DNA from 2 places in the Bacillus sp. UNC322MFChir4.1 genome. Region 1 is predicted to be linked to the other one. Evidence: predicted binding sites of a transcription regulator. Region 1 holds the regulator's gene; the other holds the start of a gene.
What was found. The regulator LexA, encoded in region 1, represses DNA repair genes until DNA is damaged. The targets are predictions, from matches to a motif close to CGAACATATGTTCG.
Positions count from the first base shown of each region.

Region 1 (16,428 bases):
ATTGATAAATGAACATGAAAGTTTCTTTTAAGGGAGAGGTAGCATCTGACCATGTATAAAATCGGAGGGCCTGTTTCTGTCACATACTTAGTTAAAACTAGGAAGAACAACATGATCTGCATGTTATAAAGTCACAATGAATTTCTATCGTTTCCTGTATAGAGAATTATATGATGCAGAAAATAGGGCTAAGAAACATTTATAAAGGGGGACTGTAAACGGATGATTGGGAGAAATATTTATCAAATTCGAAAGAAAAGGGGACTTACTTTATCCGAATTAGCAGAGAAGGCTGGAATTTCAAAATCTTATTTAAGCAATATTGAAAGAAGTATAAATCAGAATCCGTCTATCCAGGTGCTAGAAAAGATAGGATTAGTATTAGAAGCAGATCTTAATACATTACTCGAAATGAATGCAAATACAGAAACAATACAGCAGATTGAAAAAGAGTGGGTTGATTTTGTTTATGAATTAAAAAAGGCAGGGATTAATAAAGAAAAGCTCGGGGATTATAAAATATTAATCGATTTTATTAAATGGCAGAATTCAGGGGTAAATTAGGCAGAGAAAGTATGCAATATGTTAAGTAATGTAGCTTCATTTAGAAATTGTACATACAAAGATTAATGTCTCTTCATTTTCTAATGTGCTGACTTTATAGAGAAATGAAGAATACCCCCATGATTACACAAACTTGTTGTTGGTGTACATATGTTTTGCACAACGTATGTAACGATGTTAACAGTGGCATTCTAATTATCTTTTCACCTCCATCATTCAGATAACTATATATAATATGTTTTATTTCATCTAAAAATGAAAGCGTTTTTATAAAACGTGACAGTAATACCTCACATCTTGAAGATCGACTAAAAATTATGTAAGAGATAAACAACTAAATATTCTGAATAACCAAAAAAATCATAATCGTTTAAATTACAAAGAAAAAGGCGGAAAGAAGGTCGCTTTAACTAAATTTATTTCAAATTTTATAAAAAGATATTTACAAACTGAATATCATTATATAAAATAAAAACAAGTTCGTTATACAGAACAGAAATTAACTTAAATGTTTTCTTTAAAGAAATATAATTATTTAAATAGTAAAATGTATAATCTTAATTCAGCTTGTATATAAACGGTTGAAAAATGGATAAAATATACTTTTTAAATAAATATTCTCTATAAAATAACTTTAAGAAAAAAAACTTTTTAAACTGAAAAATTCTTGTTATTATAATGATATTGTATAATGGGATAATAATTCACATCACCATTTTGTTCTTTTTATAGAACAAAATGGTGATGTAAAAAAATTATATGTATAGAATCAATTCGCAGATCTTATCTGTCATTTTTGTAAAATAATATAGGATTGTTCTTTAAAGAGAATGAATGGAATTAATGATATAAAGATTCATTATAAACTGGCGGAAATTTATCCTGTATTAACGGTCGGAAACCTTTACCTTCAGATTCTGAGAAATTCAGAGAAAATAGGTGAAGAAAACCTCTTTGATAACCGTGTCACTTTATCCGATTGGATTTTACTTATTTGTTGCATAACGGGAGGAAAAAATGAGTGCTATAACTGGAATTTTACATTTTAACAATGAGTCTATACCAATTGAATATGGTATTAGATTAATGAAGGATTTGCAAAAATATCCTGCTAATGATATTCAAATATGGCACAAAGAAAACGTTTTCCTCGGCTGTCATGCACAATGGATCACACCAGAGTCCGTTGGTGAACAATTGCCCTTTTATGATAATGAAAGAAAATTGGCAATTACAGCAGATGCTATTATCGACAATCGTGAGGAGTTATTTGAGAGGTTGCAAGTTGATTATGTTGATAGGAAAAGGATAACAGATAGTCAGTTGATTTTGCTCTCCTATCAAAAATGGGGGGAAGAAAGCCCTAAATATTTGGTAGGCGATTTTGCTTTTATGATTTGGGATGAAAAAAATCATAAATTATTTGGAGCAAGGGACTTTTCTGGGGGCCGAACGCTATATTATTGTTGTAATCAACAGCAATTCGCTTTTTGTACGACGATACAACCATTGCTATCATTACCTTATGTACAAAAGCAATTAAATGAACAGTGGCTTGCTGAATACTTGGCGATATGTGGAATTGTCGATGTAGCCGATACTACTATAACGCCTTATAAAAATATAGAACAAGTACCACCATCACATAGCATTACAGTAGTTGGGAATAAAGTAACGCTTTCTAGATATTGTACGTTAGTTTCAGAAAGAAAGCTACGCTTAAAGTCAAATGAAGAATATGTAGAAGCATTTCAAGATGTTTTTCAAAAGGCTGTTACATCCCGATTACGAACTTACCGACAAGTTGGAGCACAGTTAAGTGGAGGATTGGATTCGGGTTCTATTGTGAGCTTTGCTGCCAAAGCTTTACGTGAAGAAAACAAACCATTACATACATTTAGCTACATACCACCAAATGATTTCGAGGATTTTACACCTAAACATTTAATGCCGGATGAGCGACCGCTTATTAAAGAAACGGTACGACATGTAGGAGGTATAAAAGATAATTATTTAGATTTTAAGGGAAGAGATCCTTTTTCTGAAATAACGGATTTTCTCGAAATAATGGAGATGCCATATAAATTCTTTGAGAATTCTTTTTGGCTGAAAGGTATGTTTGAGGAAGGATACAAGGAAGAAGTTGGAGTCCTTTTAAATGGTGGAAGAGGAAATCTATCTATATCATGGGGATCAGCTCTGGATTATTATGCTCTTCTTTTAAAAAGGCTAAAGTGGATTCGCCTAGGTCAAGAACTGCATCAATATAGTAAAAATGTAGGTGGAGCTAGATTACGGAGGTTACCATACATTGCGAGATTGGCATTTCCGTCTATTGATAAAGCGCTTTCATCAGGTGCGCCGTATACATTTCCGATGATAATAAATCCAGATTTTGCGAAAAAGATGGATGTGTTTAATAAACTTAGAGAAAATGGCATTGATGAAGCGGAATGGGCTTCTACAACGAACTTATTTGAACAAAGAAAAAGCCATTTTGAAGAGTTGTTTTATTGGAATGCAAGTAATACAGTGGCAACGAAATTATCATTGAATTACTCATTATGGAAACGCGATCCAAGTAATGACATACGTGTGATTCGTTATTGTTTATCTGTACCAGAAGAGCAATATGTACAAAACGGTGTGGATCGTGCGTTGATTCGTAGATCTACCGAAAAGTATTTGCCTGATAAAGTACGATTAAATCAAAATATTCAGGGTGTACAAGGAGCGGATTGGGTTCATCGAATGAGCCCGCACTGGAATATGTTTATAGAAGAGTTAGAGCGAATGAGTACAGACCAAAAAGCTTTAGAATTTTTAGATGGTGAAGTAATAAATCGAGCTCTTCTAAAAGCTAAAGAGGGGCCACTTTCAGAACGTGCAATCGATCCTGATTATAAGATTTTAATGCGTAGCTTAATTGTTTATCGATTTATTCAACAATTTACTTGAAAGGAGGTGAGAATATGAAAAAGGAATGGCAACAACCTGTATTAGAAGTACTTGATGTTAACATGACAATGGCTTCAACAGTTTATGGTCCATATACTGATGAAGCATACAACCCTGGTCACCCTGTTGATCCAAAAAATCCTGATACTTGGAACCGTTTTACTAGCTGAGTAAGGATTAGCATATACAATTTATCTTGCTGAATGTATATCTATGAAAATATGTAAAATGTTCTTATTTTTAAGTTCGTATATGCTAAAAAGACCTTTATACTTTTATATTGTATAAAGGTCTTTAATTTAACCATGGATATATTGGGGTGAAAATAATGCTAGAAACTGAAAAAAAGGTAATGTATAAAGCCTTTGATTTCAAAATTTCAAGTGAGATTCCTTTGCCGGAATTACATCGAATAAATGAACAAGAGGTTTCAATAGACATTGAAATTCAAATTGATAATATGTTAAGTTTTTCCTCTGAATTAGTAGATACACCATTTAAACATGTTGTTAAAGATAATCAAGTGATGTTTTATGTTCCTGATGTGGGCTTTTTTTCCGCTCAAGCGGGAAAAAGGATAGCAGTTTGCCCGCTCGATGGTGCAGATGATAGTTTGGTGAGGCTCTATATTCTTGGAACATGTATGGGTGTAATATTGATGCAAAAAAAAATACTTCCACTGCATGGCAGTGCTGTAGTAATTGATGGGAAAGCATATGCTTTTGTAGGTGAGTCAGGTGCTGGAAAGTCGACGTTAGCTTCAGCGTTCATGAAGAAAGGATATAAACTTCTAAGTGATGATGTAATACCTGTATCTCTTTCTAATGATAATGTTCCTATCGTAACACCATCATATCCGCAGCAAAAGTTATGGCAAGAAAGTCTTGATAATTTTGGTATGGATAAAAGTCAATATAAATCAATATATGGTAGAGAAAATAAATACAGTGTTCCAGTTTCTTCTCATTATTTTTCTAAGCCAGTACCACTTGCAGGTGTATTTGAATTAGTAAAGACAGAGAATGAAATGGTTGAATTACAACCAATAGAAAAACTTGAGCGTTTACATACCATTTTCCGTCAAACTTATCGTAATTTTCTTATTCCACGCTTAGGATTAATGGACTGGCACTTTCATATTTCTACAAATATGATAAACAACCTTGCTGTTTATCGATTATGTCGACCGTTGTCTGGATTTAGTGCTCCGCAACTAGTAGACCTAGTAATAAACACTGTAAAAAAAGGAGAATAAGTGATGTCGAAAAAACAGGATATTTTATTAAATCAATTTATTGCACAAGTCCCAGGGAATATAGTAAGTGATATGGATGGAGAAAAAGTAATGTTAAGTATTTCTAATGGGAAATACTACAATCTAGGTGCAGTAGGTGGAACTATTTGGGCGCTTATAGAGAAACCCATATCGGTTACGAAAGTGGTTACTGAATTAATGCAAGAATATGAGATTGATCAGTCTACATGTGAAAAGCAAGTTATTTCTTTTTTGGAACTCTTGTTAGATGAAGCTTTGGTTGAAATCGTAGACGGGACAGCCGAGTAATCTAGTATTTTATCCTAGATAAGAAGTAGGGAAGTGTGTATGAATAGTATAAAAAAGATGCGAACGTTTCTTTCACTAGATATGAAAACAATGTCTTTATTTATAGAGGCTTATATTTATTTGGGGTGGGCTCGTATTCTTAAAGGTAGGCCATTCTCTAAGATTGCTCCTACATTAGGTGTTCCTATGAATGAAACATCTTTAAGTTATAATGAGTCTAATAAATTTGTATTGAGAGATATTTCCGAAGCAATACATATTATGAGCCGTCATACCTTTTGGGAAAGTAAGTGTCTTGTAAGGGCAATTGCTGGAATGAAAATGCTAGAGAGACGACAAATGGAGAGTACATTATATTTAGGAACTGCGAAGGATGAGAACGGAAATATGATTGCTCATGCATGGTTGCGTAGTGGTCCTTTTTATATTACTGGAGCAGAAGAAATGAAGAGATTCACTGTAGTAAATAAATTTGCTAGAAAAATTGGTTAAAAAATCTTGAAGGAGAATATCATGCATAATAGTTGTGGGCTTGATTTAAATTGTGTGACTAAGGAGCTCAAATTGCAGCTGGAAATTATGAAAAGAGAAACTGCTGCGGAGCTACAAGAAATCGATAAGGCTTGGTTTGCAAACATCGATTGGGATAAATTTCTCGAATTAACAATTCATCACCGTGTGTACTCGTTCATTTATCCAAAGATGAAAGAATTGGATGGGAATTTGGTTCCTGTACATGTCATACAAACTTTACATCAATATTTTAAGATGAATACATTTCAAATGCTTCATTTAAGTGCAGAAATGGAACATATGAGTAAATTGTTTGCACAAAACGAAATTCGTCTCCTTGTATTAAAAGGTCCTGTACTTGCTGATGATCTTTATGGTGATATTTCTCTACGTACTTCGAGTGATTTGGATGTTCTCATTCCTTTACATCATCTCGATAGAGCGGAAGAACTTTTATTGAACCTTGGCTATGTGAAAGATGATTATATTGAGAGCGTTTTAAACGACTGGAAATGGAGACATCATCATGTAACATATATTCATCCTCAGAAGAACATTAAGATTGAAATTCATTGGAGATTAAATCCTGGTCCAGGAAAGGAACCACATTTTGAGGAACTATGGAATCGAAAGAGAATAAGTTCTCTTACTAGTGCCCCTGTTTACATTTTAGGTAGAGAGGATTTATTTTTATTTCTAGTTTCTCATGGTGCACGTCATGGTTGGTCAAGGCTACGTTGGTTAGTAGACATTAATCAAATTGTAAAGCAAAAACTTGATTGGGAAAAAACTATTAAGTTATTGAAGAAAAATTATTACTTTCATATAGGTGGTCAAGCATTGTTTTTAACTTCGCAGTTACTAAAGACTCCATTAATTGAAGAAGTGGAACCATTGTTATCTGGTAACCGTCCGAAGATGTTAGCGCAGGAAGCGGTATTTTATTTGGAAAGAATGGTAAACTTACATACAGATCCTGTTCCGGAAGATATAGCAATGTACCATAGTCGGCATTTATTTTCATTAATGTCTTATCAGCAAAAGTTTTTATATATTATGAGTTGCCTTTATCCTTATCCAATTGATGCTGAAACATTGCCGTTACCTAAGCAACTTCATATGTTGTACTTTCCTTTACGTCCTATTTTATGCATCTGGAGAAAAATAAGAAAGCGCGAATTAACATGAGGAGGACAAAATAGTGGAGCATCTCTTATATTTTGCAAAGAAGTTACATTCTTTTTCTGGGAAAATATTGTATATAAATTTATTAGGAATGGCCTTGGTCAGTCTTTTAGAGGGGGTAGGAATTCTTTTATTAATTCCTATGATAAGTATCAGTGGAGTTGTAAAGGTAAATAGTGGTTCAACCCCAGTCCCAGAGATGTTTAAATTTTTGCATAATATCCCTGAAACAATAAGTTTGTTGCTTATTTTAGGCATTTATATCTTTTTGGTAATAGCTCAGTCCCTCTTGCAACAAAATCTTGCTCTTCGCAATACAAAAATTCTTATGAATTTTACAAACTATATAAGATTGGAAATTTATCGTTCTTTATTACAGGCAAATTGGTCTTTTTTTATAAAAAAGAGGAAGTCTGATCTTATCAATGCGATGACTGAAGAATTAGGACGCGTTATAAATGGAACAAACTTATTTTTTCAGATGTTAACTGCACTTGTTTTTACAATAATACAGTTCGGAATCGCCTTATGGCTATCTGTAAAAATAACAATTTTTGTACTATTCGCTGGTTTAGTACTTGCTTATTTTTCTAGACATTTTATAAAAAAGTCAAGGACGTTAGGGAATCAAACATCGGAGATAGCCAAAAGTTATCTTGGTGGTATAACAGACTATTTTAATGGAGTTAAAGATATTAAAAGTAATATGTTGGAAGAATCCAGATATACATGGTTGCATACTTGGTGCAAAAGGATAGAGCAAGAGCAATTGGCATTTATAAAATTGAAAAATAGCTCACAACTTTTTTATAAAGTTACATCGTCTATTCTAATCGCATTTCTTATTTTTACATCTGTAAAACTATTTCAAGCTCAGCCTGGACAATTAATATTAATTATCCTTATTTTTTCTAGATTATGGCCGCGATTTACAACTATTCAGTCTAACCTGGAACAACTTGCTGCAAGTGTTCCTGCGTTTAAGTCTTTAATCGAATTACAAGAAGACTGTCACAGAGCCGCAGAACTGCATGATTTAGAACGACAATATAAAGATGCAAAACCAATGTCTATAGATAAGGGGATTGAATGTCGGGATATTTATTTCTGTTACAATTCGAAGGAATCTTTATATGCTCTTCAAAATATTAATTTCCAAATAAACTCCAATTGTATGACTGCTATTGTCGGACAATCGGGTGCTGGAAAAAGTACACTAATTGATATTTTAATGGGACTTATGCAGCCAGAAAAAGGACAAGTGTTAATAGATGGAATCCCTCTCACAAATGATAATTTATTATCATTCAGAAAATGTATTAGCTATGTTTCACAGGATCCATTTTTATTCAATGCAAGCATAAGAGAAAATTTGTTGATGGTTGAACCAAATGCAAGTGAAGAACAAATATGGGAGTCGCTGGAATTTTCAGCTGCTGCTGAATTTGTACGAAGACTACCACACGGGCTTGATACTCTTATTGGAGATCGCGGAGTGAGGCTTTCTGGAGGAGAAAGACAGCGACTTGTACTTGCAAGAGCTATTTTAAGAAAACCTTCAATTCTAGTATTAGATGAAGCGACAAGTGCGTTAGATACGGAAAACGAAGCAAAAATTCAATCTGCTCTAGAAAGATTAAAAGGAAAAATGACCATTATCGTGATTGCTCATCGTTTATCAACGATACGTAATGCTGATCAAGTAATTGTATTAGATAAGGGAAAAATCGTTCAAAAAGGAGCCTTTATCCAATTGGCGAAAGAAGAAAGTGGTATGTTTAGTAAGTTGTTAGGAAATCAAGTTGAAGTTAGTGTTTAGGGATAGTAGCACCCAAATAAACACAAATCTTAAGAGGAATTAAATTATTTTTCATAAGAGACTATAAAAAAGCGAAAATCCCGTATCGTAATTGTTGACTAGACAAAACACGAGAGGAGTTTTCGCTTTTTTCTCCAAGTTTATCAAATCTATCTTGCCTTTACCATCTTTTTAACTATTTTGCTCCCTATTGATGAAGGTTTCTATTTTATTTTCTTTGCTTTGAGGTATTAAACATTTGTGTGAGAGTCACGAATCGCGCTCCGTTCGATGTAAGGTTAGGAATAAATTGATCGAGGGCGTCTACAGACCCCTGTAAATTCCCCCCAGGTGCAGTATGTTGTAAGAGAATACTTCCAGGAAATGCATTTCCTAATACTTTGTTTGTAATTTCCCGGGCATTTAAGCCTTTCCAATCTAATGTATCTACACTCCATTGAATAGTCATAAAGTTCTGTTCAGTAGCCCACTGCATCTGATTTTCATTTATAATCCCATAAGGAGGACGGAAGAATTTAGGGGAGTATCCAGTTAGCTTTTGTAATATTTTTTCCGTTTTTAACAGCTGTTCATGATATTGCTTATCATCTATTTTTATTAAATTAGGATGATTATAAGTATGGTTTCCTACAATATGCCCCTCGTTAACAATGCGTTTTACAACTTCAGGATATCTCTCAGCATTTTCACCCAATAGAAAAAATGTCGCTTTTACACCATATTTTTTCAATTTATTTAATACTTGAGGAGTGTAAACGAGATCTGGACCATCATCGAATGTGAGAGCAACTTCGGCCTTGTTATAAGGTCCTGCAAATGCATATGCGTATTTTTCTACCCATGAAAAAGGAGTCCATGACCCCCTAACTGGCGGATTCCTTTGAAGGATAGGAATGGTTTCCGCATAATGTGAATGAGAAAGTGTATTTGGAACAAGTGGATAGGAATATGTTAAAGATGGAGTCTCACGTGCCATATAATAAGGAACATATTGATAAGGAACTATTGTTGGGGTTGGATAACAATTGTATATCATTAAAATACCACCTTATAAAAAACAGTCTCTTTAAAACTTTTATATGTCAATAATTGTGGTTTGGTTAGAGGTTGGAGAAGACATCGGTGAACCAAAACTTCGCTTTGATTTGTAAAAATTGGAACAGTACCTTGTATTATTCAATACTGAGTGGTAGATTATAATTAATAAGGTACCTTGCATTGAATAGTACTAGATGGAGAGGAGGATTACTTTTGAATGTTCAATTTAAAAAAGGGGTATTGGAGCTTTGTGTTCTTGCGCTTGTAAAGAAACGAGATTGCTATGGCTATGAATTAGTTCAGCAAATTTCAAATAAATTTTTCATATCAGAAGGATCAGTGTATCCTTTGTTACGTCGTCTAACGAAAGAGGGGTACTTTCAGACGTATTTAAAAGAATCCTCGGAAGGGCCACCGCGTAAGTATTATCAGTTAACTAATGAAGGTGTAACTCAGCTTCATGCACTTGTGACAGAGTGGCGCGATTTTGCAAGGGGAGTACAAGAAATTATTGAAGAGGTGTAGGGGATGACTAAAGAGAAATTTCTTCAAGAATTATCGGAACATCTTAGAAAACTACGAGAAGAAGAACGAAACGATATTTTATATGATTATAGAGAACATTTCCAATTTGGAATAGAAGAAGGGAAAACAGAGGAAGAAATTATAAAAGCGCTTGGTTCTCCTAAGGTAATTGCTAAGGAAACGTTAGCGTCTCATCGTATAGAGCAAGTGAAGCATAATCCAACCATTTTTAACGTATCAAGAGCAATTGTAGCAATTATTGGACTTAGTTTTTTAAATTTGGTTATTATGTTAGGTCCGTTAGTAGCAATTGGTAGTCTTATTTTATCACTTTGGACAGTGAGTGTTGCATGTATATTATCACCATTACTTTTGTTAATCAAAATAGTTTTCGCCCAAATTTTTATTGTATCTGATGTATTTGTCGCTATTATACTCTTCGGCATTGGTTTACTTTTAGGGGTTGGTGCGTATTATTGTACGATTTGGTTTAAAGTACTATTTGTTAAATACGCTAATTGGAATTTAAAAGTAATTAAAGGAGAGTAGATAAGATGAGGAAAGTTGTATTGGTTGCGTTTGTTTGTATTGCGATTGGGGGAATCGGTTTATTTATTACAAGCTCAGCCTTTTTTATTAAAGTTGCGAATGGAGCGGTAGAAACAAAGAAATTGGAACAGAAACAATTTAAAAATGAGCAAATTAAAAATATTCATGTTGACACAGATGTTGGAGATGTTGTCATTGAAAAAGGTGAGACTGATTTGTTTGAGGTTCGATATAGCAGTGATCAGGAAAAGCGAAAATTAGATGTAAATGAGAACGGTGAAATGCTGCAAGTGGAAGTGAAAATGAAAAAGAAACATATATTTGATTTTTCGTTTTTCTCATTTGATTTGAAAGACGATACCCTTACAATTATTGTGCCTGAACGTGTATATAATAAAATTGAAGCAGAGACAGCAGCGGGAACGATTCGTGTAGAAAATATTCAAAGTGGAAATATATCTGCGCATTCAGCAGCTGGTGATGTGAAAATGAAGGAAATAAAAGCGCAAAATGTAAAAGTGTCATCTAGTGCGGGAGATATTGTTCTTCATAAAGTAGAAGGAAAAGTGCGTGCAGATTCGGCAGCAGGAAGTGTAGAGATAGTGCAGCATAATCCAGAGTATAGTGTTGAGGCGGATTCGGCAGCGGGAGATGTCAATATTAAGCTGAAGGAAATGCCGAAAGATGCTGTTGTGAAAGGCTCCGCTAATGTCGGAGAGGTACAGATTTTTGGAAAAGAAAATAAAGAAATAACTTTAGGTAACGGAAAGGTGCAGATTAAAGGGAAAACATCAGCGGGCTCTATAAAAATCGAGGTGGATTAAAAAACAGACCAAATTTGGTCTGTTTTTTAATGTAAATGACGATATACACCAATTACTTTTCCGATAACAGAAACGTTATCTAAAATAATAGGTTCTAAAGAAGAGTTTTCTGGCTGTAAGCGGAAATAATCTTTTTCTTTGTAAAAACGTTTTACCGTAGCTTCATTATCGTCTGTTAAAGCTACAACGATTTCACCATTGTATGCAGATTGCTGCTGGCGAACAACAACTAAGTCTCCATCGAAAATTCCTGCTTCAATCATACTGTCTCCAGAAATGCGTAACATAAATACTTGATCTGAACCCGAAACGAGATTCGCTGGAAGTGGAAAATGTTCTTCTACACTTTCAACTGCTGTAATTGGTAAACCAGCTGTAACTTTTCCGACAATCGGTACGTGAACGACTGGTTGCGTATCTGTTTGAGTAGTGTCGTCTCCTAAAATTTCAATTGCTCTCGGTTTTGTTGGATCGCGTCGAATGTATCCTTTTTCCTCTAAGCGAGATAAATGTCCGTGCACAGTAGAGCTAGAAGCAAGGCCGACTGCTTGACCGATTTCGCGTACGGAAGGTGGATAACCTTTTTCTTGTACTTTTTGTTTAATAAAGTCAAGAATATCTTGTTGCCGTTTCGTTAACTTCTCCATATTTTTCACACCTCGTTTTCTATAAATTTTCTTATTTTTATTATAACATGCAAGAAACCATTCTACAAACGTAAGTTCGAACGAAAGCTGGATTTGTGATACACTAAGATGTAAAAAATGAGATAGAGAAGAGGGTTGAAATGAATGCGATTATTTATGCACGTGTGAGCACGACGAAAGAAGCACAGGAAACATCATTAGTACGCCAAAAAGATGAATTATTGCATTTAGCTAAGCAGTATCAAATGAATGTCGTAAGAGTAGTAGAAGAGAAAGCGAGCGGATATAGCATAGAACGGGATGGGATTTTGGAAGTGTTAGATACCATTCGTGATGAACATGTTGATGTGCTCCTTATTCAAGATGAAACGCGTCTCGGAAGAGGGAACGCGAAAATTGCCTTAATGCATTGTTTGAATAAAGAAGAGGTAAAAGTATATACACATGCACATAATGGCGAATTACAGCTTTCTGATTCAGATTCAATGGTTCTTGATATTATTGGTATAGTAGAGGAATATCAGAGAAAGATTCATAATTTAAAGATTAAACGAGGAATGAAGAGAGCTGTAGAAAATGGATTTCGTCCCGAAAAAAACTTAAAGAATCGACATTTAAGCACAGGGCGTGAGAAAAAAGAAGTACCTATTGAAGAGATTGTTCGTCTGCGCCGCAATGAGTTAACATTTGAAGAAATTGCAGCAACGCTCCGTGGTTTTGGTCATGATGTATCAAAAGCAACGGTCCATCGCCGTTATGTGGAGTATACGAAGCAATCGCTTGATAAACAAGGGTAACTATTGTATGATAATAATCAGTTTGTAGTAGAAAGGGGATTCGAGATGCTAAGTCACGAACTCATTGAACGCATTAATTTCTTAGCGAAAAAAGCTAAAGCAGAAGGTTTAACAGAAGAAGAGCAACGTGAGCGTCAATCGCTCCGTGAACAATATTTAAAAGGTTTTCGTCAAAATATGTTAAACGAATTGAAATCAATTAAAGTTGTTAACGAAGAAGGTAAAGACATTACGCCGAAGAAGTTAAAAGAATTAAAAATACAAAATAATGCAAAATTAAATTAAAAGATGGGCGCAGCCCATCTTTTTTTAGTTTGATAGGAAAATTTGTTAGGTGACAACTTTCCAATTATGATTCGTTGTCGCTTCGATTGTTTTTCGTTCTAATATGTAATTTGCAATGAGCTCAGACATATCAATTGGTATATCTTTTATAATGGGCTTATTTTGATACATAGCATAATTTCCGCCACCGCTTGCCCGATAATTGTTCATGACAACTTCATACTCTTGATGCAAGTGAATAGAAGACCCCTCATATTGGAGGGAAACGACTCTTTCCCCTACTGGTTTTGAAATGTTTAATATGTATGAAATGCCTTCCCACATATCGTAATTATAATGCTGCGGTTTTGGTTCTATATATGCAGGGTTTACAATGATATTTCCATCTGTATCTAACGAGAAATATTCAGCAGTTAACTCAAGTGCCTCTTTTATATCTTTTCCTGTAACACGAACAACTTTTAATGTATTTGGATAAATATAATTCGAAACAATATCTCTCATTGTAATCTGGTTTGGAAAGCCGGAAGATTCGTTATGAAACAGACTTGTACATGAAATATCTACTCCGGATACATCCATCTGTACTTTATTTATAAATTCGATAAAGGCGCAATCTTGTAAGCGAGTTTGCATCGCATCGTGAATCAACATATCACCAACAATGGAGCCAATAGGTTGATCTAACCATTCTTGCGTTCGCTCTTCATATGTCGACACAAGTGAAAGCACCTTCTCATCTGCTGGAATACTTTCAATAGGTAATAATTCAGAATGACATTCTTCAATCATCCACTGATTTTGATTCTTTGTTAAAGTGACATGGATTTTCCCTAATGAACGGCCATTGGATCCAGTTTGTAGAACAGTTACACCATTTACTTTTGTATGAGCAATATAGCGATGTTGATGCCCTGTTAATAAAATATCAATTCCTTCAATTTCTTGACACATTGCATATCCTTGATTTTCCCCTGTTAAAATCTCTGTTGGTTCTCCGGTTTGTAAGTCACGTTCAAAACCGCCGTGGTAGGCTACAATGAGTAAATGTGGTTGCTCATGCTCTTTAATATAGGAAACCCACTGCTTTGTTGTTTCGAGTGCATTTTCGAATATTACATCTTCAATATGATGAGGCTGTTCCCAATTTGGAATGTAATGCGTTGTTACTCCTAAAACAGTAATTTTTATATCTGGATGTATATGTTTAATTATATATGGCTTTCCAAAGTAAGGTTTCCTTGTTTGTATATTTATAATATTAGCGGCTAAATAAGGCATATTTGCATGAGCAACAGCTTTGTTTAATACGTCCATTCCGTAGTTAAATTCATGATTTCCAATAATCGCTGCATCATAACCGATATGATTGGCGAGAATCGACATTGGATTTTCTTCATTCTGCATATATTTGGCGTAGTAATAAGTAAACGGAGTTCCTTGTATAAAATCACCGTTATCAATTACGAGAACATGATCATTCTGGATGCGTTCCTGTGCAATGCGCGTTGCGACCTTTGCTAGTCCTAGTTCTGCATTTTCATTATTTTGATAGTGTATCGGGTAAACCGTACCATGAATATCACTCGTTAATAAAATATTTACATTTACAATGTTGTTTTGATTCAATGTTATCAACCTTCTTTTATCCCGCATTAACGGGCAGTAATACTCCCACCTCAAAATTCAGCGAAAGCAAAGAAGTTAGGCGAGAGATAAACTGCCCGTAAAAGCCCGATTGGTTCAACTAATAATCAGTGGGGGATGAAGAAAACCCCCACTGATTAAAGTTTCACTTTATATAATCCTTCTACAAGGAATATCACAGTTTGTTTTCATGTGTATTATCTACATTTGAAGTAAATATATATGCAACTGCGACTTTAGAAATTTTTATCTTTCCATGTTGACTCTCACGTTACGTTATACTTTATTGTATGAATTAAGGGAGGAAAAAACAATGACAATGAAAGTAAAAGAAGTTGCAGATTTAGTTGGTATTAGTGTGCGCACACTGCATCATTATGATGAAATTGGGTTATTAACCCCAGAGGAGACGACCGAATCTGGTTATCGCCTTTATTCCGATGATAATCTGGAGACGTTGCAACAAATTCTATTTTTTAAAGAACTTGGCTTCCCTTTAAAGAAAATTAAAGAAATTATCAATAATCCTTCATTTGATCGACAAGAGGCACTTGTTTTGCATCGTAAAATGTTGATTGAGAAGCGCTCTAGATTAGACAAAGTGATTGCGACAATTGATAAGACGATTCAACACTCGAAAGGGGAAATTCAAATGACAAACAAAGAAAAATTTGAGGGGTTTGATTTTAGTCAAAATCCGTATGAGCAAGAAGCGCGTGAAAGGTGGGGAAATGAAGCGGTTGATAAGGCTAATAAAGCAGCGAGCAGTATGACGAAAGAGAAACAAGAAGAATATAATGCGATTTATAGAAAGCTTGCAACGCTTCGTTCTGATTCACCTGAATCAGAACAGGCTCAAGAAGCAATTCAAGAATGGTATAACTATTTGCAGAATTTTGGTCATTACTCATTGGATGCGTTTAAAGGTTTAGGACAAATGTATGTCGATGATGAACGATTTACAAAGAATATTGATCAATTCGGTGAAGGGTTAGCGAAGTTTATGTGTGATGCGATGGCAGTGTATGCAGATCGTAATAAGAAGTAACATGTACGCTTGTAATTGAAAAGGCTCTACTCTCCAAATGGAGAATAGAGCTTTTTCTGTGAAATACGTAAAAGTCGGACTGTGTAGTTGTGAGTTGTTTAAGCATTTTATCTATTAAAAAGCGTTTTAGATTAGAGGGAATTGGTAACTGTGATGTAAATAAACTTATTGGCGATAAGTCACTAGAATGGTTTATAGGGAATGATTCTCAATTTGTTCCTCCATAAGAAGAAGTTTTAGGATACCTTACAACGACTGTTGATGTAGCGAATATTCGTAAAGAGCCTAATGTAAATTCTCCTGTTATGCGTACAGCTACAAAAGGAGAAGGTCATACATATGATGGCGCTCATTTTTGGTATAAGGTAGCTACTGACAATTGGATGAGAGATGATGTTATATTAATTAACAAGGATGATAAAACGAAAGGTGTTGTATGGGTAAATGCTACTGGTGTAAACCTTC
Region 1 covers NZ_KN050811.1:215,261-231,688, forward strand. Annotated here, with positions in the region: gene BR72_RS21745 (helix-turn-helix domain-containing protein) at 223-564, shown strand; gene BR72_RS21750 (lasso peptide isopeptide bond-forming cyclase) at 1,582-3,522, shown strand; gene BR72_RS26555 (paeninodin family lasso peptide) at 3,537-3,692, shown strand; gene BR72_RS21755 (phosphoenolpyruvate carboxykinase (ATP)) at 3,851-4,777, shown strand; gene BR72_RS21760 (lasso peptide biosynthesis PqqD family chaperone) at 4,781-5,086, shown strand; gene BR72_RS21765 (lasso peptide biosynthesis B2 protein) at 5,126-5,578, shown strand; gene BR72_RS21770 (nucleotidyltransferase domain-containing protein) at 5,600-6,787, shown strand; gene BR72_RS21775 (ABC transporter ATP-binding protein) at 6,801-8,603, shown strand; gene BR72_RS21780 (peptidoglycan-N-acetylglucosamine deacetylase) at 8,812-9,636, opposite strand; gene BR72_RS21785 (PadR family transcriptional regulator) at 9,855-10,166, shown strand; gene BR72_RS21790 (HAAS signaling domain-containing protein) at 10,170-10,715, shown strand; gene BR72_RS21795 (DUF4097 family beta strand repeat-containing protein) at 10,721-11,539, shown strand; gene lexA (transcriptional repressor LexA) at 11,566-12,186, opposite strand; gene BR72_RS21805 (YneB family resolvase-like protein) at 12,327-12,983, shown strand; gene BR72_RS21810 (DUF896 domain-containing protein) at 13,029-13,268, shown strand; gene BR72_RS21815 (bifunctional metallophosphatase/5'-nucleotidase) at 13,314-14,897, opposite strand; gene BR72_RS21820 (MerR family transcriptional regulator) at 15,229-15,963, shown strand; gene BR72_RS21825 (SH3 domain-containing protein) at 16,269-16,428, shown strand, end outside.

Region 2 (16,428 bases), on a different contig from region 1:
GGACAAAGCCGCTCTTTTTAAGAAAAATCCTTACTCATTTAGTGAAAGCAGAACTCATTGTAGCGAAAGAAGGACGAGATGGCGGTTATTATTTAGCTAGAGCAGCAAATGAAATTACATTAGTAGAAGTGTATGATGCGATAAGAGCAGATCCGTATTCAAAAGGATTCCTTGATGTAGATGGGAAAGAGTGTTTTTCTCCTTCAACATGTTCAGCGTTATATGAATTAAGAGATGAAATGGAAAGATGGCTTGTAGAGGGGCTGGCAAAGAAAAAGCTAGCTGATTTACTTCCTAAAGAATAAATAAAGTGAAACTTCCATCAGTGGGGGTTTTTCTTTATCCCCACTGATGGAAAGCCCACCCAATCGGGCTCTTACGGGCAGTTATCTCCCACCTATCTTCTTTGTTTTTTCATAATCTCGAGGTGGGAGCTTTACTGCCCTAAAGTAGCGGGATAAAACGGAACTGTAGTTTTCGTTTTATTTTTTACGATTAACTGTTCTTGACAAAAGAACAGTTAGGAGGATATACTGTTCTTAAATTTAGAACAGTTAAAGGGGAGAAAAACCATGTCAGCAAAAAAGTCTGCAGCAGAAGAGTATTTGAATAAAATCCATGAGCTTAATACTCATACGGAAGCTCCAAAAGAAATTAAGGACACAGATTTCTTTACTATTGCTAAGGAGCGCCAATCTGTACGTCATTATGATCCGCATTTTAAAATGGATGAAAAAGATATTCGTGAAATTTTAGAGCTCGCAACTTTAGCTCCGTCATCGTCAAACTTGCAATCATGGAGATTTCTTGTTGTGCAAGATGAAGCAGCGAAAGAAGAGTTATTGCCAATCGCAAACAATCAAAAACAAATTGTCGATGCATCTATTGTCATTGCTGTTTTAGGAGATAAACAGGCCTATAAAAATGCGGAGAAAATTTACGGAGAAGTAGTGAAAAAAGGAAGAATGACAGAGGAAACGAAGAGTTTCTATGTTAATTCGATTGTTGAAAACTACGGGAAATTCTCTAATGAACAAGCTACTCGCGTGGCGATGATTGATGGTGGTTTAGTAGCGATGCAGCTTATGTTAGCGGCAAAAGCAAAAGGTTTTGATACTGTACCAATCGGTGGCTTCCATCCGCAGAAATTTGTAGAAGCTTTCCGTGTTCCGGAAAATCTTGAACCTGTTATGTTAATTTGTGTAGGGAAAGCAGTGCAGGCTGGATTTGAAAAAGTTCGTCTTCCACTTGATGATGTGTTAACTTGGAATAAATTTTAATCGAAAAAACGGGGCTGACTTGGGTCAGCCCTCTTTAGTGTGTCTAATATTGTCGAAGCGCCGATATATCAGAGGACAGCTTTTTTGCATTCTTTAATTTCACGCAGTAATTGCTCGTATTCACTTTCCAGAACAATCACATCATCGTGACGCCCTGGCATCGAAATGCGTCCAATTACTTCTGTTAATTTTGTTTGCAGACGCAGTAGTTCTTGCTCTGCTGGATTGATAGAAGATTGTTCAGTTCGTTTCGTATACTGCTCGTAATTTCCTTGAAAGATCCGCGGTTCGTTCTCATCTAGGTGTAAAATATGATCAGCAATTTTATGAATGAAGGTGCGGTCATGACTAATGAACAACACAGTACCAGGATAATCTTTCAGCATGTGCTCTAGTTCTTCTTGCGTAGCAAGGTCTAAATAGTTTGTCGGTTCATCAAGAAGAAGCAGATTGTAGTCTCCTAAGAATATTTTCGCTAGTGCGACCTTTACACGTTCGCCGCCGCTTAATACGTTTACTCGTTTATAAACATCTTCTCTTCGAAATAAGAGGCGCGCAAGAATTGTTCGTACGAAAGATTCGTCATAACGTGTTTTTTCCGTTACGTTTTGTAAAATGGTTTTGTCGTTTTGTAAAATGGCTAATGTTTGTTCAAAGTAACCAATTTTACAGCTTTTTGAAAGCTGAATTCCTCGTTCCTTTGCTTGAATCAGATGAAATAGCGTTGTTTTTCCACTTCCGTTTTTTCCGAGAATCGCAAGTTTTGCACCTGGAGTTATACTTCCATTTATGTTGTGAAAGAGGGTGCGGCTGCCAATTTTTTTCGTAACTTTATTTAATTGCAGGGCCGTTTTACTATGAATGGGTGCATGGTATTGTATATCAAATTTTGTATGCGCAATTTCTTTTGGTTTTTCTTTCTTTTCTAATTGCTCTAATCTTGTTTCTAGTGCTTTTGCGGCTTTTTGAACGTTACCTTGGCTATAAGCTGCTCCGGATTTGTATAGACAAGATTCATAAGAAGAAAAGCGCGTTGGGATTTTTGTCATACCAGAAGCCCGCTGTTGTCTACTGGCGATTGCCGTTTCTAAGCGCTGTTTTTCTTTCGTATATTTTTCATATTCCGCTTGCTGGTGCTGTCTTTGCAGCTTCTTTTGCTCCCGATAGTTTGTGTAATTTCCTTTATACTCCCGAACGGTACCGTCTTCAATTTCGATTATCTTTGTGCAAATGGCATCTAATAAGGCGCGGTCATGAGAAATTAAAATAATCGCTCCTCTATAAGATTGTAATGCCCGTTCTAGTTGTTCTGTGCCATGCATATCGATATGACTTGTCGGTTCATCAGCAAATAAGATAGCTGCTTCTTGTTCAAGGGCGTGAGCAATTTTTAAACGCCCGCGTTCGCCACCGCTCATATTCGTTGTGATGTGAGAAATTCCCCATTGTCCTTTTGCAAGAGAAGAGGCTGTTTCTAATGTCTCCTCATGGAACTGTGGAATGATGGCGATCGAACCGTAATGAGTAATCGTTCCTTCATCAGGTTCGATTTCTTTACTTAATATTTGTAATAGCGTTGATTTCCCGGCGCCGTTTACACCGACGATTCCAATGCGATCGTGCGCATGGATATCAAGCGCTTGTAACGTAAATAAAGTGCGGTCACCAAAGCTTTTTTCAATGTTTCGTGCTGTTAAAATAGTCATAAAAAAACCTCCCTAGTTTCACTAGAGAGGACATATTTCACCCGTAATATGTAAAAAGAGATGCACAAAAAACTGTACATGTATTTTTACATGTTCCTGTCAAAAGAAAGTTATCGACAAAAGGGCATACTAATCCTCTTCTAGTTTTCATCATTTTGTTTCACTATTTGTGATGGATGAATAAAAAGAGAATTAGAACTTCATTGGCCGATGTACCTTCCTTTCATAATTTCACCTTTATTGTATGCATTTGGGTGTATATTTGTCAAATCATTCTATTAATTTTCCTTGAAAATTTGATTATACAGTTTAGCCTTTTCAATTGCTTCTTTATCATTCACAATCTCTCCTGGCGCATTGGCAGATCCAATTATATAACCATCAAAAGAAGCGCCGACAAAGTCAAAAATGTATTGAAACTGTGCGATGAGTGGAAGTGCTTTTAATTTCGGATTGTCGCCGCCGACAATGACAACATATACTTTTTTATCTTGCATCCGCTCTTTAAAGTGAAGGGAAGCATCTCGTAAGCTTTGCGACCAGCGATCGACAACATTTTTCATATATCCGCTCATACCGTACCAATAAAGCGGCGTTGCAAAGACAATGGTATCATGTTCAAGCATCCGCTTAATGATACCTTCGTAATCATCATCAATTGGTTGAAAGCCCTCTGCATCGTGACGCTGATCTGTAATGGGCTTGATAGTATGATTACGTAAATATACTTCTTCAGTTTGGACGCCTTCTAACAACATATGCGTTAATTGTTCTGTATTCCCATTTGGACGTGAACTGCCGTGTAAAACGAACATCGTATATCAATTCCTTTCTTTTAGCAACGTAATGTGTTTTTGTAAATTCGCTTCGATATGAGAAAGTAACGAAATCTGCTTTTTTACTTCCGTAAGCTTATCCTCGTAAAGTGTGATGATACTGCTGCACGGGTTATCGTATAAGTGTGGCTCTACTTCTAAACAGCGCAGCATTCTAGCGGTTTCTTCTAAATTTAGCCCAAGTTGTAAATACATTTGAATAAGCTTTACTTGCTCAATGGTCGTTTCATCAAAATCACGATAGCCATTTGCAAGTCGTTTTGAAGTCAGTAAGCCTTTATCTTCGTAATGCCGTAGTGACCGTTCGCTTACGCCTGTATGTTTCGATAATTCTCCGATGCGCAAATCTATCACTCCTTCATCTCACATTTTAAACCCTGACACTAGTGTAAAGGTCAACGATGTTGATTCGCAAAGTTTTGCACATGATCTAAAAAGACTTGAATCGCTTTAGAAGGAATAAAATATTTTCCCCGTACAATGGAGAAAGGGCGCATGAGCTTTTCGTTTGGCACAGGGATGTGACATACTTCGCCAGCTTGCAACTCTTTACGCACTGTCCAGTCTGATAGAATGGCAATGCCAAGTCCGGCAGCAACGGCTTCTTTTACACTTTGAATGCTGCTAAATGTGAAGTAACGCTTCATTTTTAAATGATGGTCGTGAATAAAACGGTCGCTGTAAGCTCTCGTTCCTGAACCGGTTTCGCGGAGCACCCATACTTGATCTTGTAGCATGTTTGTCTGAATCGGGTTTGTCATCGTCAGAGGATGATTTGGCGGAACGACAAGCTTCATTTCATCCTCCATAAATGATTCTACGTCTACATCTGTGTAGATGACTTGTCCTTCTACTAAGCCAATATCTAGCTGATTCGAGCGAACACCCTGTAATACCTCTTCTGTATTCGAGATAAAGGTATGAACTTCAACGCGTGGATGTTCCTTTGCATAGTTTGCTAATATTTTCGGAAGAAGGTATTCTCCGATTGTAAAACTAGCGCCAATGCGCAGTGTTCCCGTAACGATATTATGAAGTTCATTAATTTCTTGTTTTGCTTCTTCGTACAGTGTCAGCATTTGTTTTGCATGTATGTATAAAATGTTTCCCGCTTCTGTGACTTGGACGTGTTTTGGTGAGCGCTGAATGAGCGTTGTACCAAATTCATTTTCTAAATTGCGAATGTGCATACTTACACCTGGCTGGGAAAGGTTCAACATTTCAGCAGCTCTTGAAAAATGTTTTTGTTCTACGACTGTTACAAAAATTTTTAAAATGTCGGTGTTGATGAGAATCATTCCTTTCGTTTTTTTGTCCAGCTCCGCCTCCGCTTTTCTTTTCATTTTATCATAAGTTTTCTTGATGATTGAGATAGTATATTGATATTAAACTTATGATTAAAATGCTCTTATAATGAAGGTAGAGCGAACATGCATATTACAAGATAGTTATTGGAGTGGTGAAAAGTGAATCAAATGATAGCGTTAAAAAAGGAGAGGGGTTTCGGATTCGCACAGGGCATTGGGATTACGTTACTGATCGCGATTGTTGCAAAATATTTGGCTCAGCTTCCGTTTTTAAGTATTATGGGCCAATTGGTTATTGCTATTCTAATCGGAATGATATGGAGAGCGGCAGTTGGCGTACCGCATCAAGCAATTGCTGGAACGAATTTTGCAAGTAAAAAACTACTGCGTCTCGGGATTATTTTACTCGGTATGCGATTAAATTTAGTTGATATTGCGAAGGCTGGCCCAAAGGTATTGGTCATGGCTGCAATTGTCATTACATTTACGCTTACTGTTGTATATGCGTTAACACGTTTTTGTAAAGTAGAGAAGAAGCTTGGTATTTTAACTGCATGCGGAACGGCGATTTGCGGGGCAGCAGCTGTTATAGCGATTGGTCCACAAGTAAAAGCAAAGGATGAAGAGGTTGCAGTTAGTGCAGCGATCGTTGCGATTTTAGGGACAATTTTCACATTAGCATATACACTGCTGTATCCTGTGCTTAACTTGTCTCCGTATGGATATGGTGTTTTTTCTGGGGCAACATTGCATGAAATTGCTCATGTTATTGCAGCGGCAGCACCTGGTGGCAGTCAGTCGGTTGATATTGCGGTAATTATGAAGTTAACGCGCGTTGCCTTTTTAGTACCTGTGGCACTTTTAATTGGCATATGGTTTCAGCGCGGAGAAGAAACGGGGCAAAAAAAATCTTGGCGTGACATTCCGATTCCGTGGTTTATTTTCGGTTTCTTAGCAGTGAGTGCGTTTCACTCGTTAGGAATTGTACCTGAAAAAATCGCAAGCGATATTGTGGTTGTTGCCTATATGCTTATGGCAATGGCCATGGCTGGACTTGGTTTAAATGTAGAGTTTAAGACATTCCGTAAGCTCGGAACGAAAGCATTTGTTGCAGGATTAATTGGATCGGTATTGCTTTCTGTTCTTGGGTATACGCTTTTGTATGTGCTGCATTTTGTGTAGAGGACTTGCTGAGCAAGTTCTTTTTTTATTGGAAATTTTGTAAAGATATCTTTACTTATTTTGGAAAATATTTATAATAAAAGTAAAGATATCTTTACTTTTTGAAGGTGAATTCTATGAGCGTACAAAACAGAATTAAAGAATTAAGAAAACAAAATCATATTACGCAAGTTGAGATGGCAAAAGCAATGCAAGTGACGCGCCAAACTATTGTTGCGATTGAAAACCATCATTACAATCCGAGCTTGGAGTTGTCACTTAAGATTGCGAAGTATTTTAAGGTGAGTGTGGAGGAGATTTTTACGTTGGAATAGGGGGGGTGTGATGGGGAGTTATAAATCATTATACATAGGGACTTTTTTAGGGTTACTTATAGGAGATATTTTATTATTTATGATGGATTCTTTTATACCGAAGATACCGGTATTACTGAGTAATGTTTTAGCGATGGTATTGGTGATTTTATACGCTTATTACAAAAAGAAAAAGTTTGAACGTGAAGAAATTCCTGAGATTGATGAACGGGTACAAGACAATATAAAGAGATACTTAAATATTTCTTTTATCATGTCATTTATGATTCTCATTTTTTACATTGGTATAAGCAAAGTGGTCGGTAGAGAAACGTTACCGATACAAGAAATGTTTCTTATTTGCTGCGCTTTGATGGCTGGGAGTTTTATTGTTGCAACGGCATTTGGAAAACGAGCGTAAAGAAGAGATCGAGTGTAGCGAGTTACATGTTGAAAAATTATGATGTGTAATGTATGTAATGAATTTAATAGCATCTAAGAGAATGAATAATGACTTTGAGGGAGAAATGGATCATGAAAAGACGGGTCGATGAATACGAATGGCACATAACAGGAAAAGCCTCTAGATACACCTTTATGTTTTACGCAACATGCCTGTTAATTTGGACATTTTACGACATGATAACAAAGGGGAAAACAGGCTGGGAGTTCCCAATTATGGTGACTGGTAGTGCGATTTTTTTCGCCATTTGTGCATGGGAGAAGCGAAAGCTGAAAAATCTTGAAGATGATGAATGAGAATAATTTCGATAAGAGCTGTTTACACAAACTTGGATGTAGACAGTTCTTTTTTTATAAAACCTCTTGAAACTAACGTTACGTCACCTTTTATAATAAAAATGAGAGGGTGATGGAAATGATTTCTATTCAGCAATTAACGAAGGAGACAAGTATTACAGTAAGGACACTTCGGTATTATGATCAGATTGGTTTGTTAGAGCCAAGCGGAAAGACGGAAGGTGGACACCGATTATATAGTGAAGGTGATGTATTGAAGTTGCAGCAGATTTTGTTTTTAAAAGAAATGGGCTTCGCATTAAAAGAAATTACGAATATGTTAGAAACAGAGCGTGTAAATCTCAAAGAGGTTTTGCAAAATCAGTTGTTGTTCGTGCGAGAAGAGCAGCAGAAGTTTTCACATATGGAGAAAATGCTGCAAGCTGTTTTGTATTCTACAGAGTTAGAAGGGGACTTGAATTGGGGGATTATGTTTGAGCTCATGCAGCTTTCACAGCAGTCCCCGCGCATGCGGCAGCAATTTCAGCAACACGTATTTTCACAGGAAGAAGAACACCTGCTTAAAAATTTGCCAAACATGAGTGAACAAAATGAAGAAGTACAAGAGTGGATTCTTTTACTAAAACGAATGCGTCAGTTTATGCAAAGGAAGAAAGCACCAAGTGATGCTGAAGTACAAGGAATTACTGGAATCATTTTAGAGAAATGCCGGGAGATGGCCAACGGTGATGAATCATTTTTAGATAAATTGTGGGAAGTGCGTAAGTCAAAAGAAGAGTCGAAAAGAATGAATATGTATCCGATTGAAGAAGAGCTTCTGCAGTATATGGATGAGGCTTTTGAGTTGTATATAGAGGGAGAGGAGAAAAAATGAATCTACTAACCGAATATCGCTGGGCATTTTTAATTGGTGCTGAAATTGTGTTTTGGAGCGCAGCAATTAGTTTCTTTCTGTTACGATATGCTTTTCAGCTGCGTAAAGCAAGTTTCATTGTAGGGATTGTATTATTGCTGAATGAATTATTTATTTTAACGTTAGGTGTCATTGATTATTATGAAACAGGCGAGTTTTCTCAATTTCAAATTATTATCGTCATCATCTTATTGTATGCTGTTTTTTACGGAAAGAAAGATTTAAGGAAGTTAGATTTACGTATACAACGAATGATTGCAAAGTGGCGGGGAGAAGCATTACCAGTGATAGAGGAACCGGTAGAATTAACGGGCTGGGCACATACGAAGCAGGAATTATTGCATTGGGGACCTCATTTTATTGTATTTGCAGGTGTGCACATTGTGTTTTTCTTTCTGTATGGATTAGTACCTCTTGAAAACATATCAAGCTGGGATGCCGATATATTTTTAAATGAAACTGCGAATCGTGTAAGTAAAGTGTGGAGACTCGTTTTCGGTGTAGATACGCTTATTACTCTCTCTTATGTTATTTTTCCAAAAAAGAAAAAGAACGAGATGTTTTCGCGCTAAGGTAACATCTCGTTTTTTCTTCATTCTTCACGGCAGATACAGAACGTTTCTTGGATAAATATATTCAATCCAGCTTGAGCAGAATTTGTATTTGAGACACTTAAGCTTTTAAAGTTTTCCACATGAAATATTCTTGTACTTTCTGTAATTATAGCAGTAATAGGGTTATGGGGGCTTTTGGTTATAATGGTCACCGCTAAAGGTAAAGGGTCTTCACCTTGTAATGAGGCAGAAGTCAACTGAAGTAATGTTTTATTGTGATTACTAGTAAAATCTTGCAAAACAGGTTGATGGCTAGTGTCTCCTGGTACGAGAACTAGTACTGGTGAGTTTGTTGATCCAATTATGTGATTTTCAACAAAACAGTTAGGAGTATTTGATTCATCTTTAAGAGATTCTTCATTAAATTTGTCATGATGATCAAGCATATTGGGATTAAACCTCTTTTCTTTATTTTTGATACATTGTATTCCTTAAATAGAAAACACGTGTGGACAATGCGTGACGAGCTAGTTGTTCGTTTAAGTTGAAGATTGAGCTATGTGGATTTGACGTATGTCAATATAAAAAGAAGCTGCTGTCCTTAATGGACAACAGCTTCTTTGCTATCCCGCTCTAATAAGCGGTAAATAAAAATGGAAGTTTCACTTTATCCTGCCCAAATAGCCGGTAAGAAGTTAGGCAAGGAAGAGAGACAAACCGTCTGTAAGGGCCCGATTGGTTCAACTAACCATTCAGAGGAAAAGCATTTCTGAATGGAAGTTTCACTTTAAGCAACGTCTTCTTTTTGACCATCTCTCAACGTACTATTTTTATAACCATAGCTGAAATATACAACTAATCCGATAATTAACCAAACGACAAAGCCGATCCATGTTGTTGCTGGAAGTTGTAATGTTAAATATCCGCAGAAGAGAACTGCTAATATCGGAACCAATGGTACGAATGGTACTTTAAAGGCACGCGGCAGGTCTGGTTGTTTTTTGCGTAAGATGATAACACCGATTGATACAACGATGAATGCAAATAATGTACCGATGTTTGTTAATTCTGCTAGCTTGTCTAGTGGAACAAATCCAGAAAAGAAAGCAACCATAGCTGCTGTAATCCAGCTGTTCATGACTGGCGTTTGTGTTTTTTTGTTTACGCGAGAAAACGCTTTTGGCAGTAAGCCATCACGGCTCATTGCGTAAAATAAACGAGTTTGTCCATATAGCATAACAAGTAATACTGTTGTAATCCCAGCAATTGCTCCTAAAGAGATAAGTCCGGCAACCCAATCTTGATGAATATATTGCAAAGCATATGCAACAGGGTTCTTTACATTTAATTGGTTGTAGGGAACGATTCCTGTTAATACTAATGAAACAACAATATATAAGATTGTACAGATTGCTAAGGAAGCGATAATACCAATTGGCATATTGCGCTGTGGATTTTTAACTTCTTCAGCAGCTGTTGATACAGCGTCAAATCCGATATAAGCAAAGAATACAGTTGCTGCTCCAGTTGTTACGCCAGAGAAGCCAAATGGCATGAATGGCGTCCAGTTCTCAGGTTTTACATAGAAAGCACCAACGCCGATGAATAGAAGAACAACAAATATTTTGATAGCTACCATAATGGCATTGAAGCGAGCTGATTTTTTTGCGCCTCTTGTTAATAAAAATGTCATGATGAAAATAATACAAATTGCTGGTACGTCTACGTATGTGCCAGCCGCTGGGTTATAAGCGCTTGTTAAGGCGTGAGGCAACTTAAACCCAAATCCAGATAATAATCCTTGGAAGTATCCAGACCAGCCAGATGCAACGGCTGAAGATGCCAATCCGTATTCTAGAATTAAGTCCCACCCTAAAATCCATGCAATAATTTCTCCAAATGTTGCATAGCTGTAAGTGTAGGCACTACCTGATACCGGTACAGTTGAAGCAAATTCAGAATAACATAATGCCGCAAATACACAGGCTAAGCCGGATAAAATGAACGATAAAATAAGTGCTGGTCCGGCATGCTTTGCTGCTGCAACGCCGGTAAGAACGAAGATTCCTGTTCCGATAATGGCGCCGACTCCTAACATTGTTAAATCAAATGCGCCTAGCTCCTTTTTTAAAGAAGCGCCTTTCTGCTGCGATTGCGCTAGCAGTGCGGAAATTGATTTTTTTCGAAATAGATTCATATAAGCTCCCTCACCCTCTAGTTGTTAAAATATTCTGAACTTTAATTCCGATTTGTCGTATAATGTCGAATCTTTAAACGTATTGTAATATGAAAAATGGGTGTTGTAAATACAAAATTTTTAGAAAATTATACCTATATAAAAAATTAGTTTCTTGTCGAATTGTTTATCGAATACTTGTTCGTTTTTTTGGTTTTTTCATGGGAGTTCGTGGTAAAATGAAAATACAGATTTTTTACGAGGAGGGCGGATTTATTTGGAACATCAATTTGAAATTGTCTCAGAATATTCCCCGCAAGGTGATCAGCCAAAAGCGATAGAGAAGCTGGTAGCGGGGATTAAAAACGGTAAGAAACATCAAGTGTTGCTTGGCGCGACAGGAACGGGTAAAACATTTACGATTTCAAATGTTATTAAAGAAGTGAAAAAGCCAACACTTGTAATGGCTCATAATAAAACGTTAGCAGGACAGTTATACAGTGAGCTGAAAGATTTTTTTCCAAACAATGCAGTTGAATATTTTGTTAGTTACTATGATTATTATCAACCGGAAGCATATGTACCACAAACCGATACATTTATTGAAAAAGACGCAAAAATTAATGATGAAATTGATAAATTGCGTCACTCGGCGACGTCGGCTTTATTTGAACGAGATGATGTGATTATTGTGGCGAGTGTGTCTTGTATTTACGGTTTAGGTTCTCCAGAAGAATATAGTGAGCTCGTTGTCTCTTTACGCGTTGGTATGGAGAAAGATCGCAATCAATTGCTTCGTGAACTTGTTGATGTGCAGTATGGCCGTAATGATATTGACTTCCAGCGCGGGACGTTTCGCGTGCGCGGTGATGTAGTTGAAATCTTCCCGGCATCTCTTGATGAGCATTGTATCCGAATTGAATTTTTCGGTGATGAAATTGATCGCATTAGGGAAGTAAATGCATTAACAGGGGAAGTATTAGCAGAACGTGAACATGTGGCAATCTTTCCGGCATCTCACTTCGTTACACGCGATGAAAAAATGAAAGTTGCTATTGAAAATATTGAAAAAGAGTTAGAAGAACGCTTAAAAGAATTAAATGATAACGGTAAATTGTTAGAGGCGCAGCGGATCGAGCAGCGGACACGTTACGATTTAGAAATGATGCGTGAGATGGGCTTTTGTTCAGGGATTGAAAACTACTCCCGTCATTTGACGCTCCGTCCGGCTGGTTCAACGCCATATACATTGTTAGATTATTTCCCTAAAGATTTTCTCATCGTAATGGATGAGTCGCATGTATCAGTGCCGCAAGTAAGAGCGATGTACAACGGTGATAAAGCGCGGAAACAAGTGCTTGTTGATCATGGATTCCGTCTGCCATCAGCGCTAGATAACAGACCGCTTAAGTTTGAAGAGTTTGAAGAGAAAACGAATCAAGTTGTGTATGTATCAGCGACGCCGGGGCCATATGAAATTGAACATTCACCAGAAGTGGTGGAACAAATTATTCGTCCGACAGGGCTAGTAGATCCGAAAATTGACGTAAGGCCAATTGAAGGACAAATTGATGATTTACTAGGAGAAATCCAAGATCGAATTGCGAAAAATGAGCGTGTATTAATTACGACATTAACGAAGAAAATGTCAGAGGATTTAACAGATTATTTGAAAGATGTTGGGATTAAAGTAAACTATCTTCATTCTGAAATTAAAACGTTAGAGCGGATTGAAATTATTCGTGATCTTCGCCTTGGTAAGTTCGATGTACTTGTCGGTATTAACTTACTTCGTGAAGGGCTTGATATTCCTGAAGTATCGCTCGTAGCGATATTAGATGCAGATAAAGAAGGATTTCTTCGTTCAGAGCGCTCGCTTATTCAGACGATTGGCCGTGCAGCTCGTAACGCAAACGGTCATGTTGTAATGTATGCCGACCGAATTACAAAATCGATGGAAATTGCAATGGAAGAAACGAAGCGTCGTCGTCAAATTCAAGAAGCATATAATGAAAAGCACGGCATTATACCGAAAACGATTCAAAAAGAGGTGCGCGATGTAATTCGGGCAACGATGGCTGCGGAGGATACCGAAACATATGAAGTGCCGTCACTAGCTTCTAAGAAAATGACGAAAAAAGAACGAGAAAATGTAATTGCAAAAATGGAAGCGGAAATGAAAGAAGCTGCAAAAGCGCTTGATTTTGAGCGGGCAGCTGAGCTTCGCGATCTATTATTAGAATTAAAAGCAGAAGGGTGAAGGTAATGGGTAAAGATTTTATCGTTGTAAAGGGTGCGAGAGCTCACAACTTAAAAAATATAGATGTCACCATTCCAAGAAATCAGCTTGTTGTTGTAACGGGGTTATCCGGTTCAGGGAAATCGTCGTTAGCATTTGATACGATTTATGCAGAAGGGCAGCGCCGGTACGTAGAATCACTATCGGCATATGCACGACAATTTTTAGGGCAAATGGATAAACCAGATGTCGATGCAATCGAAGGATTATCACCGGCCATTTCCATTGACCAAAAAACGACGAGCCGTAACCCGCGTTCAACAGTTGGAACGGTGACAGAGATTTACGATTATTTACGCTTATTATTTGCGCGTATTGGGACTCCGATTTGTCCAAATCATGGCATTGAAATTACATCGCAAACAGTTGAACAAATGGTGGATCGTATTTTAGAGTATCCAGAGCGTACAAAGCTACAAGTTCTCGCGCCGATTGTGTCAGGTCGTAAAGGTGCGCATGTGAAGCTATTAGAAGATATTAAAAAGCAAGGGTATGTCCGCGTTCGTGTTGATGGAGAAATGCTTGATGTATCCGAAGAAATTACGTTAGATAAAAATAAAAAACATTCCATTGAAGTTGTCATTGACCGGATTGTGGTGAAAGAAGGCATTGCTCCTCGCCTTGCCGATTCATTAGAAGCGGCTTTGAGGCTTGGTGAAGGCCGCGTTTTAATTGATGTGATTGGAGAAGAAGAGTTGCTGTTTAGCGAGCATCATGCTTGTCCGTATTGCGGATTTTCTATTGGTGAACTTGAGCCGCGCATGTTTTCTTTCAACAGTCCGTTCGGTGCGTGTCCGTCTTGTGATGGTCTCGGTTCAAAATTAGAAGTAGATCTTGATTTGGTTATTCCAAACTGGGATTTATCATTAAACGATCATGCAATCGCACCTTGGGAATCGACGAGCTCGCAATATTATCCGCAATTGTTAAAGTCTGTTTGTAATCATTATGGCGTTGATATGGATGTACCAGTAAAAGATATTCCGAAGCAATTGCTTGAAAAGGTGTTGTACGGAAGCGGAGAAGAAAAAGTGTATTTCCGTTATGTGAACGACTTTGGTCAAGTAAAGGAAGGCGAGATTATTTTTGAAGGTGTCATTCCTAATGTTGAGCGCCGTTACCGAGAAACGAGCTCTGATTATATTCGTGAGCAAATGGAAAAATATATGGCGGAGCAAGCTTGTCCAAAATGTAAAGGCGCTCGTTTGAAACCGGAAACTTTAGCTGTTTTTGTAGGTGGGAAAACGATTGCGGAAGTGACGCAGTTTTCTGTGCAAGACGCACACGAATTCTTTACAAATATTGAGTTAACGGAAAAGCAACAAAGTATTGCGAAGCTGGTTTTGCGTGAAATTAAAGAGCGTCTTAGCTTCTTAATTAACGTGGGACTTGATTATTTAACGCTCAGCCGTGCAGCTGGAACGTTATCAGGCGGAGAAGCGCAGCGTATTCGCTTAGCAACGCAAATTGGTTCGAGCTTAACAGGGGTATTATATATTCTTGATGAACCTTCAATCGGTTTACATCAGCGTGATAACGAGCGCTTAATTCAAACATTGAAAAATATGCGTGATTTAGGAAATACGCTTATCGTTGTAGAGCATGATGATGATACGATGATGGCCGCGGACTATTTATTAGATATTGGCCCTGGTGCAGGAATTCACGGCGGACAGGTTGTTGCAGCTGGGACACCGCAAGAAGTGATGCAAGATGATAATTCGTTAACAGGACAATATTTATCTGGTAAAAAGTTTATTCCAGTTCCGCTAGAGCGCCGCAAAGGTGATGGCCGTAAGATTGAGGTTATTGGAGCGAAGGAAAATAACTTAAAAAATGCGAAGATGTCATTCCCGCTTGGTACATTTGTTGCGGTAACGGGTGTATCTGGTTCAGGGAAAAGTACATTAATTAATGAAGTGCTATATAAAGCAGTGGCTCAAAAATTATATAAATCGAAAAGTAAGCCTGGTATGCATAAGGAAATTAAAGGCCTGGATCATTTAGATAAGGTAATTGATATTGATCAATCACCAATTGGACGTACACCGCGATCTAACCCGGCGACATATACAGGTGTATTTGATGATATTCGTGATGTGTTTGCGCAAACGAATGAAGCAAAGGTGCGCGGTTATCAAAAAGGACGCTTTAGTTTTAACGTGAAAGGTGGTCGCTGCGAAGCGTGCCGCGGTGATGGAATTATTAAAATTGAAATGCATTTCTTACCAGATGTGTACGTTCCATGTGAAGTTTGTCATGGAAAACGTTATAATCGTGAAACATTGGAAGTAAAATATAAAGATAAAAACATTTCTGAAGTGCTAGAGATGACAATTGAAGATGGGGTAGAGTTCTTTGCGAATATCCCGAAAATTAAACGTAAGCTCCAAACGCTTGTGGATGTAGGGCTTGGTTATATGAAGCTCGGTCAACCGGCAACAACGTTATCAGGCGGAGAAGCACAGCGCGTGAAGTTAGCATCTGAGCTGCACCGCCGTTCAACAGGCCGCACGTTGTATATTTTAGATGAACCGACAACAGGGCTTCATGCACATGATATTGCTCGTCTATTAAAAGTACTGCAGCGCCTTGTTGAAAATGGTGAAACGGTACTCGTTATTGAACATAACTTAGATGTTATTAAAACGGCAGATTATTTGATTGACCTTGGTCCTGAAGGCGGAGATAAAGGCGGGCAAATTGTTGCCACAGGTACGCCGGAGCAAGTTGTGAAAGAAGAGCGTTCTTACACAGGTAAGTATTTAAAAGGTGTTTTAGAACGTGATACAGCGCGTATGAAAGAAAAAGTGAAAGAAGTAGAATTAACAAAGTAAAGGAACATGTAACAGAGGGGCGGTGCCTTTCTGTTACATGTTTTCTGTTATATACATCCAAGGGGGATGAGGATGTGGATTCTACTGAAAAAGTGTTAGCCTCTTGTTGTTATTTCAGTATTTTTGTGTCTCCGTTATTATTTCCGATCATTGTGTATTTTGTTGTTCCTCATGAAGAAGTGAAATTTCATGCAAAGAAAGCTTTCATTTCCCATTTACTACCGTTCTTTTGTATATTTTTCGTTTTTCTACTTGGATTTGTGATGAACACACCAGAACAAATTGG
Region 2 covers NZ_JQKQ01000011.1:35,619-52,046, reverse strand. Annotated here, with positions in the region: gene BR72_RS04465 (RrF2 family transcriptional regulator) at 1-305, shown strand, start outside; gene BR72_RS04460 (nitroreductase family protein) at 573-1,280, shown strand; gene abc-f (ribosomal protection-like ABC-F family protein) at 1,349-2,986, opposite strand; gene BR72_RS04450 (flavodoxin family protein) at 3,265-3,801, opposite strand; gene BR72_RS04445 (MerR family transcriptional regulator) at 3,808-4,167, opposite strand; gene BR72_RS04440 (LysR family transcriptional regulator) at 4,218-5,111, opposite strand; gene BR72_RS04435 (YeiH family protein) at 5,298-6,311, shown strand; gene BR72_RS04430 (helix-turn-helix transcriptional regulator) at 6,428-6,625, shown strand; gene BR72_RS04425 (hypothetical protein) at 6,636-7,025, shown strand; gene BR72_RS04420 (hypothetical protein) at 7,139-7,363, shown strand; gene BR72_RS04415 (MerR family transcriptional regulator) at 7,476-8,237, shown strand; gene BR72_RS04410 (hypothetical protein) at 8,234-8,848, shown strand; gene BR72_RS04405 (hypothetical protein) at 8,869-9,276, opposite strand; gene BR72_RS04400 (branched-chain amino acid transporter BcaP) at 9,618-11,027, opposite strand; gene uvrB (excinuclease ABC subunit UvrB) at 11,284-13,266, shown strand; gene uvrA (excinuclease ABC subunit UvrA) at 13,272-16,142, shown strand; gene BR72_RS04385 (magnetosome magnetite crystal formation protein family) at 16,217-16,428, shown strand, end outside.
Region 2: uvrB (excinuclease ABC subunit UvrB) is a predicted target of LexA. The motif match lies at 11,198-11,211, and genes of this name have one in related genera.